Regions from separate parts of the Shewanella rhizosphaerae genome, predicted to be linked through region 2. Evidence: predicted binding sites of a transcription regulator. Region 2 holds the regulator's gene; each other region holds the start of a gene.

What was found. Region 2 encodes FliA, which starts transcription of late flagellar genes. Its sites were predicted from a motif close to CTAAAGNTNNNNNNNNNNNNGCCGATA; they were not measured.
Region 1: the regulator FliA is predicted to act here: its motif matches at 2,175-2,201, upstream of K0I63_RS10650 (VC2046/SO_2500 family protein).
Region 3: the regulator FliA is predicted to act here: its motif matches at 2,216-2,242, upstream of K0I63_RS07780 (flagellar protein MotY).

What each region holds. Positions count from the first base shown of each region.
Region 1 is NZ_CP080420.1:2,384,149-2,388,743, reverse strand. Features, by position in the region: gene queE (7-carboxy-7-deazaguanine synthase QueE) at 1-262, shown strand, start outside; gene K0I63_RS10670 (PLP-dependent cysteine synthase family protein) at 403-1,464, opposite strand; tRNA gene K0I63_RS10665 (tRNA-Tyr) at 1,782-1,866, opposite strand; tRNA gene K0I63_RS10660 (tRNA-Tyr) at 1,910-1,994, opposite strand; tRNA gene K0I63_RS10655 (tRNA-Tyr) at 2,026-2,110, opposite strand; gene K0I63_RS10650 (VC2046/SO_2500 family protein) at 2,236-2,724, shown strand; gene K0I63_RS10645 (DUF406 family protein) at 2,797-3,084, shown strand; gene K0I63_RS10640 (putative bifunctional diguanylate cyclase/phosphodiesterase) at 3,244-4,595, shown strand, end outside.
Region 2 is NZ_CP080420.1:1,550,986-1,555,580, forward strand. Features, by position in the region: gene flhF (flagellar biosynthesis GTPase FlhF) at 1-717, shown strand, start outside; gene K0I63_RS06935 (MinD/ParA family protein) at 722-1,603, shown strand; gene K0I63_RS06940 (RNA polymerase sigma factor FliA) at 1,596-2,315, shown strand; gene cheY (chemotaxis response regulator CheY) at 2,358-2,741, shown strand; gene K0I63_RS06950 (protein phosphatase CheZ) at 2,755-3,492, shown strand; gene K0I63_RS06955 (chemotaxis protein CheA) at 3,508-4,595, shown strand, end outside.
Region 3 is NZ_CP080420.1:1,721,949-1,726,543, reverse strand. Features, by position in the region: gene K0I63_RS07785 (prolyl oligopeptidase family serine peptidase) at 1-686, opposite strand, end outside; gene K0I63_RS07780 (flagellar protein MotY) at 1,296-2,156, opposite strand; gene rnt (ribonuclease T) at 2,325-3,038, shown strand; gene K0I63_RS07770 (DUF3137 domain-containing protein) at 3,138-4,154, opposite strand; gene K0I63_RS07765 (substrate-binding periplasmic protein) at 4,306-4,595, opposite strand, start outside.

The DNA.
Region 1 (4,595 bases), 830 kb from region 2:
GCCTAAGATCAACATGAAGGGCGGTTACAAGGTGTTAGAGCAGGCGCTGGAACGCGCCGATGAGATCAAACACCCGGTCGCCAAGGCTTCGCATATTGAGGAGCTTGATGAGCTGCTCAAAGGCATTGATACCCTGGGCAAGACCATCTGCCTGCAGCCGATTAGTCAGAAGCCCCGCGCCACCGAGCTGGCGATGAAGGTCTGCATCGAGCGCAACTGGCGCCTCTCTATTCAGACCCATAAATATCTGAATATCGATTAAGTATCAGGGACACATAAGTTCACACAATAAAACGGCGCCAACCGGGAGTAACCAGTTAAAGGCGCCATTTTTGTTGATGATTCATTAAGCTTGCTTATCTTCTCTATAGTCCCTGCTTGATAATTGGCTAGATAGGCAGGCTATTCCAAATGCCCCGACTCATTAAAGGCCGCTAGCTTGGCCTGATATTCACTGATGTCGCCAATATGCTCATCGACCCATTGCTTGTCGTAGTAAGTATCGAGATAACGATCTCCCGAGTCGCATAGCAGGGTCACGATGGAGCCAGTTTGGCCGTTGGCATGCATCTCGCTGGCCAGTTGCAGGGCGCCATAGAGGTTGGTGCCGGTCGAGGGGCCAGCCTTGCGGCCTATCAGCGTCTCTAACCAATAGATGGTGGCGATCGATGCGCTGTCATCAATCTTGACCATATGATCGACAACCCCTGGAATAAAGGAGGGCTCCGCCCGCGGCCGGCCTATCCCTTCGATACGGCTGGCGCCAGCGCAGCTGATGTTGGCGTCGCCACTATGGTAATAGTCGTAGAACACCGAATTTTCTGGGTCCACCACACAAAGCTTGGTCTTGGCACACTGGTAACGAATATAGCGGCCTATGGTGGCCGAGGTGCCACCCGTGCCAGGGCTCATTACGATCCAGCTGGGAACGGGATGCGGCTCTCTTTGCATCTGCTCGAAGATGGAGTTGGCGATATTATTATTACCGCGCCAGTCGGTAGCCCGCTCTGCGTAGGTAAACTGATCCATATAGTGGCCCGATAGCTCGTCGGCCAGGCGTTGTGACTCGGCGTAGATCTGACTCGAATGCTCGACGAAATGGCAGCGTCCACCATAAAACTCTATCTGTTGGATCTTCTTTTTGGCAGTAGAGGCCGGCATCACGGCGATAAATGGCAGCCCCAGCAAGCGCGCGAAGTAGGCCTCTGATACTGCGGTACTGCCAGATGAAGATTCGATGATGGGCGTATCTTGGGTGATCCAGCCATTACACAGGGCGTAGAGAAACAGGGATCGCGCCAGGCGATGCTTGAGGCTGCCTGTGGGATGGGTGCTTTCATCTTTTAGGTAGATATCGATGCCGGGCAGCATGAGCAGTTCTAGCTTGATCAGATGAGTGTCTGCACTGCGTTGATAATCAGCCTCGATCTTTGCGATGGCCTGGTTGACCCAAGATTGATCCATTGTGGCTCCTGAGGTTATTGAGCGGATAGACCTTATAGCTTAACGAAATAATTTATAACGAAAAGGAAAATCGAAAAGAAATGCGACCGAGCGTTGAGGGCGCGTGTTGTGATGATTGAAGGAGCGACTGGAAAATTACTCAAGCCCTAGGCTGCAGTGGGTAGCAAACGGGACGAAATTAGTCTTGCTTAAAAACAGATGCGCTTTAAAACAATAGGTAAACCAAACAGGGAAGCTAAGTCTTAAGATAGCTGAGGTTTAGGGTAAAGCTGAGATTTAGGGTAAAGCTGAGAGATGAGATAACGCGGGAGAAAAAATGGTGGAGGGAGAAGGATTCGAACCTTCGAAGGCTGAGCCGTCAGATTTACAGTCTGATCCCTTTGGCCACTCGGGAACCCCTCCATATTTTTTGGTACAGCAGCACAAGGTAATAACAAGATAAAGATGGTGGAGGGAGAAGGATTCGAACCTTCGAAGGCTGAGCCGTCAGATTTACAGTCTGATCCCTTTGGCCACTCGGGAACCCCTCCACGAGTATCTCTTTATTACATTGTAGGCAAATGGTGGAGGGAGAAGGATTCGAACCTTCGAAGGCTGAGCCGTCAGATTTACAGTCTGATCCCTTTGGCCACTCGGGAACCCCTCCTCAATTGCGGCGGCCATAGTAGTCAGAATCGTTGGCGCTGTAAAGCCCCAATTTAAAATAATTACTAAAGTTATGGCGCAAGCGGTCGATTAAATAGCAACGAGCTGTTTTATTGATGTTTTTTTATGCGAACTAGTCAGTTGATCATCAACGAAAATCAATTGGGGACCCGACTCAACCAGGCGATAGTCGATCATCGCCGGGGCGAATTTGGTCTGCTGCTGGCCATGTTGTCTAACGACGCCCGCGATATGGCGCAGTTTAACCTGGAGCAAACCCCCAGTGATCTTGAAGCGAAACTCAAGCGTCAGTTTGAGTTACCGGACGCTCAGCCCCTGACCAGCAAACTGCATCTTGGTGAAGACAGAGATAATCGTGAGCAGTTTCATCAAGCGGGTCTCTGTGGTTTTCATCTACAGCAATATTTAAACCCCGAGCCCTTGGTGCATAGAGGGCGAGACCCACTGGCGATGCAAGAGGTGTTGGCTAACTGCGATCCCGTTACCCTGGCACGTTTTCATAATGAACTCGATGCCGATGCACCTGTGATGGAGCTGCCCCATTTTACCGAGCAGATCGTCAGGCAACGTGCGTTAGGAGACATTTTGGCTTAGTTTTAAGTGCGAACGCTCGGGTTTTGCTATATATAGCTAAGAGCATTTTCAGTAAAAAGGTTAAGCGTCAAAATGAAGAAGATTCAAGAAGGTCAATCCGAGTTAGTCAACGATACCTGTAACGATTGTGGCAGCTATGCCGACATAGGTGCGGTGATCGATGAATTTGACACAGTACTGACTCTGGTTCGTGAGGGTGACAAGGCTCAGAGTGAGTTGCAAGCCTTGGCAGAGGCGGCCAAACAGCGTTTCGAGGGCGTAGAGAGTGAAATTAAAGCGGTTGAAGGCGGCCAGGAACTACGTCTGACCTTTGGTTACAGCGCCGAGAAGATGATATTTCAACTCGAGCATGGCCTCTAATAGGGGACAGCCATATTTGCTTGCTAATTAGCTAGTTATTCGTGTAATGTGCACAAATTGAACGTTAAATAATAACAATAACATCTATGTTGTACCGTCTTTGGCGGTTTTTATCTTGATAACCTTTTTATTGGCAAAGGTTATCGGCAGTAGGATTTTATGACCAAGCGACAATTTCAACATCTGCTTGAAACGATAGTCAATTCGACGCAGAAACAAGAAGGCCAGTTTAAAGAGACGGCCGAGCTTGCCTGTGATCTGCTCAGTCAATCCCTGAAGGTCGACAACATAGGTGTTTGCCTGTTTTCCGGTTGCGAAACCAGTGAGCTCATAGCTCTTTCGGGTTCTCAAAGCCAAGCTTCATTTAATCAGTCTGCTCAGAATCATGCGTCCCGTCCCGCACAGGGTCTCTGTCCTAACTATTTCGAACAACTCAAACGTGGTCGTATCATAGATGTGCTCGACGTGGAGCAGGACTGCCGCGTCGCCGAGATTCGTGAGCATCTAACGGCCAACGCCGTGGTGTCACATCTCGATGTGGCGATTCGTATCAATGGCCATCTTGAAGGTGTGCTCTATCTCGAATCTTTCAAGGCCCATGAATGGCCGGAAAGCGAAATCCATATCGTCTCTCAAGTCGCCGATCAGCTAGCGTTGACCCTGGCCACCCAGAGAGCCTACGACACAGACGAGCGCCTGAGCCTGTTCTTGAAGGCGATAGAGCAGTCTGAACAGATCAGCATGGTGGTCAATCTGGCCACGGATAAGATTGAATACGTCAACGGCGCCCATCACGCCATCTCTGGGGTGCCTAAGCAGCAGATCTTAGGCAAATCGCTCGCCTGCCTGGATTTCTTTAAGCAATCACCGGTGCAGGCCGATGCGGTACTGGCCCAAGTCAAGCAAGGCAAGATCACTAAGGGAAACACCCAGTTGACCCGCCGCGACGGCGAGAGTTACTGGCTGCGTTATCGAGTGCGTCCCTTCACCACGCCTAGAGGCAACCATTACGCCTTGGTGACCGCCGAAGATTGCTCGGAAGAGTTGGTGCAGCAGAATGAACTCGAGCGTCTAGCCTGGCGCTGTTCGCTGACAGGCCTCTATAACCGCAGCTATTTCAATCGCGCCTTGGAAAAACTGCGCAGCGGCCACCTGATGTTGATCGATCTCAGGGGCTTTAAGCGCTTCAACGATACCTATGGTCATGAGAAGGGCGATAGCCTGTTGATCGAGGTGGCGCGTCGTATCAAACATTTTGCCAGCGTCAAGAAGGCGGAGTTGATGGCCCGTGTGGGCAGCGATGAGTTTGCCTTGGTGCTTGAAGGGGTAGAGGATGAGCAGAACCTGGATTATGCCATCAAGCGCCTCTATCATCAGCTGAGCCTGCCTGTTCAGGTGGGCACCGAATCATTTGAGGCTAAACCTGCGCTCTCTGTGGTCGAGATAGATGCCCTGGAGGCTGGGTTTTCTGCGCTTACCTGCGCCGATATCGCAGTGCAATATGCCAAGAA
Region 2 (4,595 bases):
AAGGCGCTGCCGCGTAGCCTGGCGAACATGCTCGACAACCAAGGTGACGACATCGTTCGTCAGGGCGGAGTGGTTGCCTTTGTCGGACCGACCGGTGTCGGCAAGACGACGAGTGTCGCAAAATTAGCCGCTCGATTCGCCGCGCAACATGGTTCAGATCAAGTTGCATTAATTACAACCGATCATTATCGCATTGGAGCCTATGAGCAGCTGGCAACCTATGGCAAAATAATGGGGTGCCCGGTCAAGCAAGCTCATGATCTCAATGAGTTGGAACAAATTCTTTATCAGTTCCGCAATCGCAAGCTAGTATTGATAGATACGGCGGGCATGGGACAGAGAGATGTGAGATTGTTCCAGCAACTTGATAATTTAACTGCAAATAGCAGATTACCTATTCGTAGTTATCTGGTACTGTCATCTACAAGTCAAAGAAGAGTGCTTGAAGATGCCGTCGCGCAGTTTACCCGGATTCCATTATCCGGCGCGATTTTGACCAAATTAGATGAATCAGTGGCCTTGGCACCGGCGTTGAGTGTGTTGATTCAAAGTGGATTACCTTTGAGTTATGTCACCGATGGACAAAGAGTGCCAGAAGATATGCAAGTAGCCGACACCTTAGCCTTAGCCAACAAGGCCCTGTCGGTACTCGAAAAGAAAGTGCAACCAATACAGAATAACGAAAGGTCATATGAACAGGCCTACGCATTTGAGTAATATAATGAGTCGGGATCAAGCAAGCGGTTTACGTATGATGAATCAACCATATAATGAAAAAGTAAAAGTAATTGCCGTAACCGGTGGTAAGGGTGGCGTAGGTAAAACCAGCGTATCGATCAATACCGCCGTCTCCCTGGCCGAGAAGGGCAAGCGTGTGCTTGTGCTCGATGCCGACTTGGGGCTAGCCAACGTCGATGTCATGTTGGGCCTGAGAGCCGAGCGCAATCTCTCCCACGTATTATCTGGCGACGCTGACCTTGACGATATTATCGTACGCGGTCCAAAGGGGATTGGCATTATTCCAGCCACCTCAGGAACCCAGGCTATGGTCGAGCTGACACCGGCGCAGCATGCGGGCCTGATCCGTGCCTTCAGCGAGATGAAGACCCAGTTTGATATCCTGGTGGTCGATACCGCGGCAGGAATCTCAGACATGGTGCTCAGCTTCTCTCGCGCCTCTCAAGATGTGTTGGTTGTGGTGTGCGACGAGCCGACCTCTATTACCGATGCCTATGCTTTGATTAAGATTCTTAGCCGTGAGCACGGTGTATTCAGATTTAAGATTGTGGCGAACATGGTCAGAAGTTTGCGAGAAGGGATGGAGTTGTTTGCTAAACTTAGCAAGGTAACCGACCGTTTTCTCGACGTGGCCCTGGAGCTGGTTGCGACTATCCCCTTCGATGAAAACCTTCGCAAATCAGTTCGTAAACAAAAGTTGATCGTCGAGGCATTTCCTAAGTCGCCGGCGTCAATTGCTTATCACGGTCTGGCGAATAAGATTATTAGCTGGCCAGTGCCACAACAACCGGGCGGACACCTGGAGTTCTTTGTAGAGCGATTGGTTCAACGTCCCGAATATCAAGAGGATCGTACGAGTGAGTAAAGCCGCTGCGTATACTTGTTTAGATAACAAAGCTTCTATTGTCGAACAGTATGCACCGTTGGTAAAAAGGATTGCTCACCATTTACTCGCTCGTCTACCCGCCTCGGTGCAATTGGATGATCTGTTACAAGCAGGTATGATGGGCCTGCTTGAAGCCTCGGCCAAGTTTGATGGCAGCAAGGGCGCCAAGTTTGAAACCTTCGCCGGTATCCGAATTCGCGGTTCAATGCTCGACGAGATTAGGCGAGGAGACTGGGTACCCAGGTCGGTTCACCGTAATCAGCGACGCATCGCCCAGGTGATTGATGAGCTAGAACAAGAACTTGGACGTGACGCAAAAGACAATGAAATTGCGGATCGACTTGATATGACGCTCGATGAGTACCATCATATTCTTAATGATGTTTCCGTCGGGAAAGTAGTTGGAATTGAAGATCTTGGTGTATCGGTCGATGTAGTAAGACAGGAAGACGATCATCAGGACGACGCATTTGAGTCACTGGCAGAGACACAGTTCCACGAGGCCCTCGTCGAGGCGATTAAATTACTGCCAGAAAGAGATGGATTAGTTTTGTCGTTATATTATGACGAAGCATTAAATTTAAAAGAGATCGGTGCCGTACTTGATGTCAGCGAATCCCGGGTAAGCCAGATACACAGCCAGGCGATGCTCAGACTCAAAGCTAAACTCAAGCATTGGACCAAAATATAACGATTACATGAGCAATATAAAAACAGCTCCGCGGAGGAAACCTTGGACAAGAATATGAAGATTCTCGTTGTTGACGACTTCTCAACAATGAGACGCATCATCAAGAACTTGTTGAGAGACTTGGGTTTTAATAACACTCAGGAAGCAGATGACGGTTCGACAGCCTTGCCTATGTTGCAAAAAGGCGATTTTGACTTTGTCGTGACCGATTGGAATATGCCTGGCATGCAGGGGATCGACCTGTTAAAGGCTATCCGTGCTGATGACAACCTGAAGCACATTCCTGTGTTGATGGTGACTGCGGAAGCAAAAAGGGAACAGATCATTGCAGCGGCGCAGGCCGGTGTGAATGGCTATGTGGTGAAACCTTTTACTGCGGCGACATTGAAAGAGAAGTTAGACAAAATTTTCGAACGACTCGGTTAATCAAGGTTGAGCTATGCAGGCAGAAACTTCAGGGCTGATCAATCTAGCACAGGCCAAGCAACTCGTTGATCTGCTAGAGGCGGGTCAACAAGAGATGGCCGATGAGCTAATTCGCGATATCGCCAGCCCGATTCAGAAAGAGCTGTTTGACGAGGTGGGTCGCCTAACCCGTCAGCTTCACAGTGCCATAGTGGACTTTCAGGTGGACGGTCGCCTCGTGGAGCTGGCTAATAGCGAAATTCCCGATGCTAAAGAGCGCCTCAATTATGTCATCGACATGACGGAGCAGGCCGCTAATAAAACCATGGACGCCGTCGAAGAGTCTCTGCCCCTTGCAGATGCCCTTACCATGAACGTACAGGCCGTTAAGCCTTCCTGGGATCGCCTGATGCGTCGCGATATTCAGCTGCACGAATTTAAGGCGCTTTGCCATGATGTTCAGCAGTTTATCGAGCGCAGCGAATCCGATTCCAATCGTTTAAAAGAGTTACTCAACAACATATTGCTGGCCCAGGACTTCCAAGATCTGACCGGACAGATGATCCGCCGGGTGATCGAGCTGGTGCGAGAGGTTGAGAGTAACCTGGTCTCTATGTTGACCGTATTTGGCGAGCAGCCCCCCACGGATAAACCCCGTGCATCAGAGAAGTGCGTCGAAGCTGAAGGTCCTATTATGAACGCTGATCAGCGTGATGATGTCGTGACAGGGCAAGATGAAGTCGATGACTTGCTGTCGAGTCTAGGTTTCTAAGTAGGAGTCATATGAATGTCCTTTGATGTTGATGAAGAGATACTGCAGGACTTTTTGATTGAAGCGGGCGAGATCCTTGAGCTTCTCTCTGAACAGCTGGTGGCGTTAGAGAATAACCCCGACGACACCGAACTACTCAATGCCATCTTCCGTGGATTCCATACCGTTAAAGGCGGCGCCGGCTTCCTGAGCCTGACCCCCATGGTGGATGTTTGTCACGAAGCGGAAAACACCTTCGACCTGTTGCGTACAGGTAAACGTAGTGTCTCTGCCGAGCTAATGGATATCATCCTCCAGGCCGTCGACACCATCAACTCTATGTTTGCCGAGACCCAGGCGGGTGTCGAGCAAAGCCCTGCCGATGAAGGCCTGTTAGCTAACCTTAAATTATTGAGCTCTGGTGGCTTATTGCCATCTGAGCAGGGCGGGGCGTCAGCCGAAGCCGTTGCTGAAACGCCGGTTGAACCGGCTGTCGAAACACCAGCAGATGACGGTATCGAGCTGTTTGATATGCCGCTCGATGACGGTGTCGAACTGTTCGACGAGCCGGTAAACGATGCGTCCGTGACCTCTATCGCCGGTGAAGGCGACATAGATGAGATCGATGAATCTGAATTCGAAGCCCTGCTCGATGCCCTTCATGGCAGCGGTAAGGGCCCATCAAGTACGGCGCCTGTCGGTGCGGCGCCGATTCAGGCGAGCGATAGCGACGACATCACAGACGATGAGTTCGAGTCGCTGCTCGATGAACTGCATGGCTCGGGTAAATTTCAGGCCCCTTCGGCTCCTATTGCCAAGGTGCCAGAGCCTACCTCGCCGCCGGTGGATGCCGATGAGATCACCGACGATGAATTTGAAAAGCTGCTCGATGAGCTGCATGGCGCCGGTGCTGGCCCTGGCAGTGAGACAAGCAAACCAGTAGCTTCTGCCGCTAAGGCGCCAGCAGCCCCTGCGCCGAATAAGGTGGCCACACCTGCGCCGAGTAATGTTAAGGCTCAGAGCGTGAAGGCTCAGCCCGTTGAGGCGCCAGCTCCTAAACCTGTGGTGAAAGAGAAAGCCGCGGCCAAGGCGCCGGCGACCAATATGCCTCAGGCGGAAACTAC
Region 3 (4,595 bases), 170 kb from region 2:
TTAACATCGGCCAGCAAGTTACCGCCTTCGGGCGCATCATAACGAGAATAGTAGACACCTTTGTTGTCTTTGCTCCACTCGGCGCTGGAGAACTTAATCCAGTTAAGCTCATCGCCTAGCTTGGCCCCGGTCGCCACATCGACAAACTGCCACTGCTGCCAATCTGAGCCCGACTTAGAGACGCCATAGGCGATGATCTTACCGTCGCCGCTGACAGAGACGCCGCTCAGGGCAACTGTGCCATCGGTTGAGAAGCTGTTAGGGTCAAGGGCGACCTTCTCTTCACCGGCCTTGTTCTTCACATAGAGGACAGATTGCGCCTGCAGACCGTCGTTGCGGTAATAGAAGGTGTTGTCGCCACGCTCGGTTGGGGCTGTGACCTTCTCGAAGTTCCACAACTCGGTGATGCGATCGACGATCGCCTGCTTGTTTTCCAGCTGCGCCAGAAAATCATGGCCAGCCTGTTGTTGCTGCTTCACCCATGCATGGGTTGCATCACTCTCTTCCTCAAGATAACGGTAAGGGTCGGCAACCTGTACGCCGTGAATTGTTTCGACCACGCCCTGGGGCTGAACCGCTGCCTGCGCCGCTGCCGTTTCATTGGCATGGTACTGGCAACCCATGAGTGTTAAACCTAATCCGGCAAGCAAAAGGGTTTGCTTGGATAAAATCGTCTTAAGAGCCATCTGTAGCCGTCCTGGATATCTCGTTATTATTAATGGTAAACCTGTGAGCTAGCGCCCAATAACCTCGTACTATACAAGTAAAAAAAAACCGTGCAATGGCTACAAATAAACGAATCCGGCATTTGCGAAATTGACTTGTTAATAAAAAAACAACATGGATGAATTATATAAATCGTGAAATTATGCAGCAATTTTGCGTAATCAAGCGCAAATACCCAAAATGTGTGAATTCGGCCCTTTAAACACTCTCTCCTGTCATTAGAAATACTAATCTAAGGCGGGAATTTTTCTAGTTTGTAGGACAAATGGTCTGACCCTATAATTCACCTCGTTTTCCGGAAGTGTCTACCCCGCTGGTAGATGGGAAACAAGAACTCCGAGTTCCCGTGCCAGTCACGTGAATTCATCCCTGGTTCTTATGCTTGACTTCCTTCCTTCAATTTGTTGATTGCAATGATTTATTTGCGGCCCACTTAAGATTAAGTGGGCTTTTTTTTGCCTGTTTTTTACCAGGCTTTTGCCACCGCTCTCTTTCTATCCCGGGCCGATAACAAAAAACCGGCCTTGTTGGCCGGTTTCCATAAATATTATTAACTCATTAAAGCTACTCTAATCCAGCGGCTTGCTGAGGCGGATCACCACGCGTCTGTTACGCGCCCGCTCATCTATGGTGTCGTTAGATGCTACGTGGCGACGCTCGCCGTGACCATAGGTATGGATACGCTCATTGGGGATACCCGCCGACAGGAAGAGCTGTTTGACCGAATTGGCGCGCTTCTCCGATACCTTCTTGTTCACCGAGCGACCACCGAAGCTGTCGGTATAGGCATCGATCAACACCAGCTCGACTTCAGGATCATAAGAGAGATACTCCTGCACCTTAGCGATCTGCGCCTTGGAGTAACGGGTCAGCTCTGAACCACCAAACTCATAGGTCAGCACGGTAAAGGCGATATCATCGAAACTATAGGGCAATAGATTAGCCAGACAGGATTTAAACTCGGCGTAGCGACGACCAAAATTGGCAGCCGACAACCCCACGGCTACCTTGCTGGAACGGTTATACCAGTCGGCATAATAGAAGGTCGGCTGCATGCCACGTTCGAGTTCATTGAGCATGGACCAGGCCGCCTTCTTAGGCACCTCGCCACTGAAATATTTCTGATAGGTGAGATCGGTTATCGGTCGGGATACCACACCAGGTCGCCAGGCGGGCGCCATGCTCATCAACTTGGCGCTGGTCACCTCGTCAGGCTTCACCCACATATCCAGGCTAAAGTTTAAATCATGATCTTTACCGGCGCGGCTGGTAAACACCGCCTTGCCATAGGATGGGATCTCATGTTCCAAGCGACAGATGATGGGGGTATTGCCGCTCAGGCGCCAGGAGGACTGTTCCAGGGAGGCCACATAGTGACGCAACTCGGCCTGCGCCGTCGTCGCCAGACTCAAGCCGATCCCGAATGTCATCGCACATAGCACCCTAACCCACATAGACAGTCACTCTTGTTAATTACGTTACTTATCCCTATCGGCCTAATTTAGCATTCCTTTAGCCCATATATTGACCAATCAAACATGACAAGCTCCCATCGGATACTTCATAATAGCCCCCCACTCTTCACTTTGGATATTTTAATGAGCGATATTTGCGACGCACACAAACTTAAGCATAGATTTCGTGGCTACTTTCCCGTCGTCATAGATGTTGAAACCGCGGGTTTTAATGCTCAAACCGATGCGTTGCTAGAGATCGCCGTCACCCTGCTGAAGATGAATGATAATGGCGACTTGGTACTGGACAAGACGCTACATTATCATATCGAGCCCTTCGAGGGCGCCAACCTAGAGCCAGAAGCCCTGGCCTTTAATGGCATAGACCCAAGCAATCCACTGCGCGGCGCCGTCAGCGAGAAGGAAGCCTTCTTAGAGATCTTTAAAGAGGTCAAGAAGCACCAGAAGGCATCAAATTGTCACCGCAGCATCATAGTGGCCCACAACGCCGCCTTCGACCACGGCTTCGTCACGCAGGCGATTGAGCGCAACGCCCTCAAGCGCACGCCATTTCACCCCTTTGCTACCTTCGACACCGCCGCCCTCTCGGGGCTGGCGCTGGGCCACACGGTTTTGGCCAAGGCCTGTGAGATTGCCGGTATCCCCTTCGACAACAAAGAGGCTCACTCCGCCCTCTATGATACCGAGCGCACCGCCGAGCTGTTTTGTCATATCGTCAACAAGTGGAAGGCCTTAGGCGGCTGGCCGGTGGCCACGCCTAGCGAAGAAACAGGTAGCGATGAAGCAGCCAGCGAGCCGGCTAGCGGGCAAGACACAGATACGAGTGCTAACGGCTAACAAATAGCGAGTATCAATCTTTACTCTTATGAGAGCTTGATAGTGAGAGCTTGATAGCTCGTAGCGGATGCGGCGAGCTATCAATAGATAAAGCGATATTTACAGCCCTGTACGACTGTCCAGATTCAGGGCTTTAATTAAGTCAAACACCTCATAGATCTCCTTAAACACCTGCTCTATGTCATCGACAAAATCCAGTGGCTTTAACAGATCCAGTTTAGGTTCAAAATAATTATGCTTGCAGGCGATCTTAATCAGCAGTCGTCCATCTTTAAAACTCGCCTCTAGTTCGCCACGATAGAAACGAGACAGTGAGAGCATACGCTCCATGGTCGCCGTATTTAGCAAATATCTCGCCTCGACTTGATCGTCGCTATACACCTGAAACTCTCGCTCAAAGGTTGGGTCTTCCAGCTTTACCCGTGTCAGCTTCTGTTTAAACTGCACTAAGCTGTTGCCAATAACCCCTTTATCCTGACGCACCAGGGTATTACCAGAGAATTTCTTTAATAGCGTAAACTCAATCAAAACCCCTTCGAACAGGGTCTTGTATTGGGGTTTATTGTCTTTAGTCCCTTTATACTCTAGTAGCGTCAGCTCTCTCATCAGGAAAGGCACATTGTGGTATTTGCCCTTAACCGAATCGTCAAAGTAGCCCTTGTCATATTTTGGAAAGAGACCATAGTCCTTATAAGCATCCAGTTCGGGTAAGTTCGACGGATTCAACTCAAAGCTCTTGCCAAAATAGCCGAGCAGCAGTGGATAGATCTCATCGACTATCTTAGTGCGCAATTGATTTATCTCGCTACTCGCCCAGATGATAACGCTTGCCACCGCGACGATAGATAAAAAGGCGCCGGCAAAGCCGATATAAAATACGCCATCTTCAAAATCGAGCACTATTGCGCCATAAAAACTCAGGGCAAAAAATGCCAAAAAGACAGGTAATCCTATCAGGGTGACGGGAGCGCTTATTTTTCTGCGGGCCAGATATTTAGCAGCCGCCGCCTGACGAGCCGACTCATAACGCCGACACCTAGGGGCTATCTGTTTCGCGTAATATTGACTAAAGGCCTGCTTGTCCTCGGCCGGAATCGCAAACTCCATTGGATTCATACATCTATCCTTGCTAATGTCCTTGAGCGACAATTAGCGGATATCTTGCGGCCCACGTCAAGAGATGATGATTCGATCGATTGAAAAACAATCGTTTAGTTTACTCGGTTTAATTTGCTTCGAGATAGAAAATCTTGATTTCGGCGAAAGATTATTTACTCAACCGGCTGGCCACAGACTGCCCCGAGGTATATTTAGCCAAAAGCGCATCTATGACGCCCTGGGATCTTAGCAGGCTGATCGCATGGTTAATCTGTCCAAGTAAGGCCTGATGCTCCTTACGCAGGCGGATCACCAACACGCCATCGGAATGCACCGCCGCCAGGGCGATGGGCACCTCCAGCTCCTTGGCCCAATATAACGCGGTAAGATCGCCTGCGATGGCCGCCTGAATTCGCCCCTTCTGCAAGGCGATGATCAGCTCACGTTCGGACTTGAAAT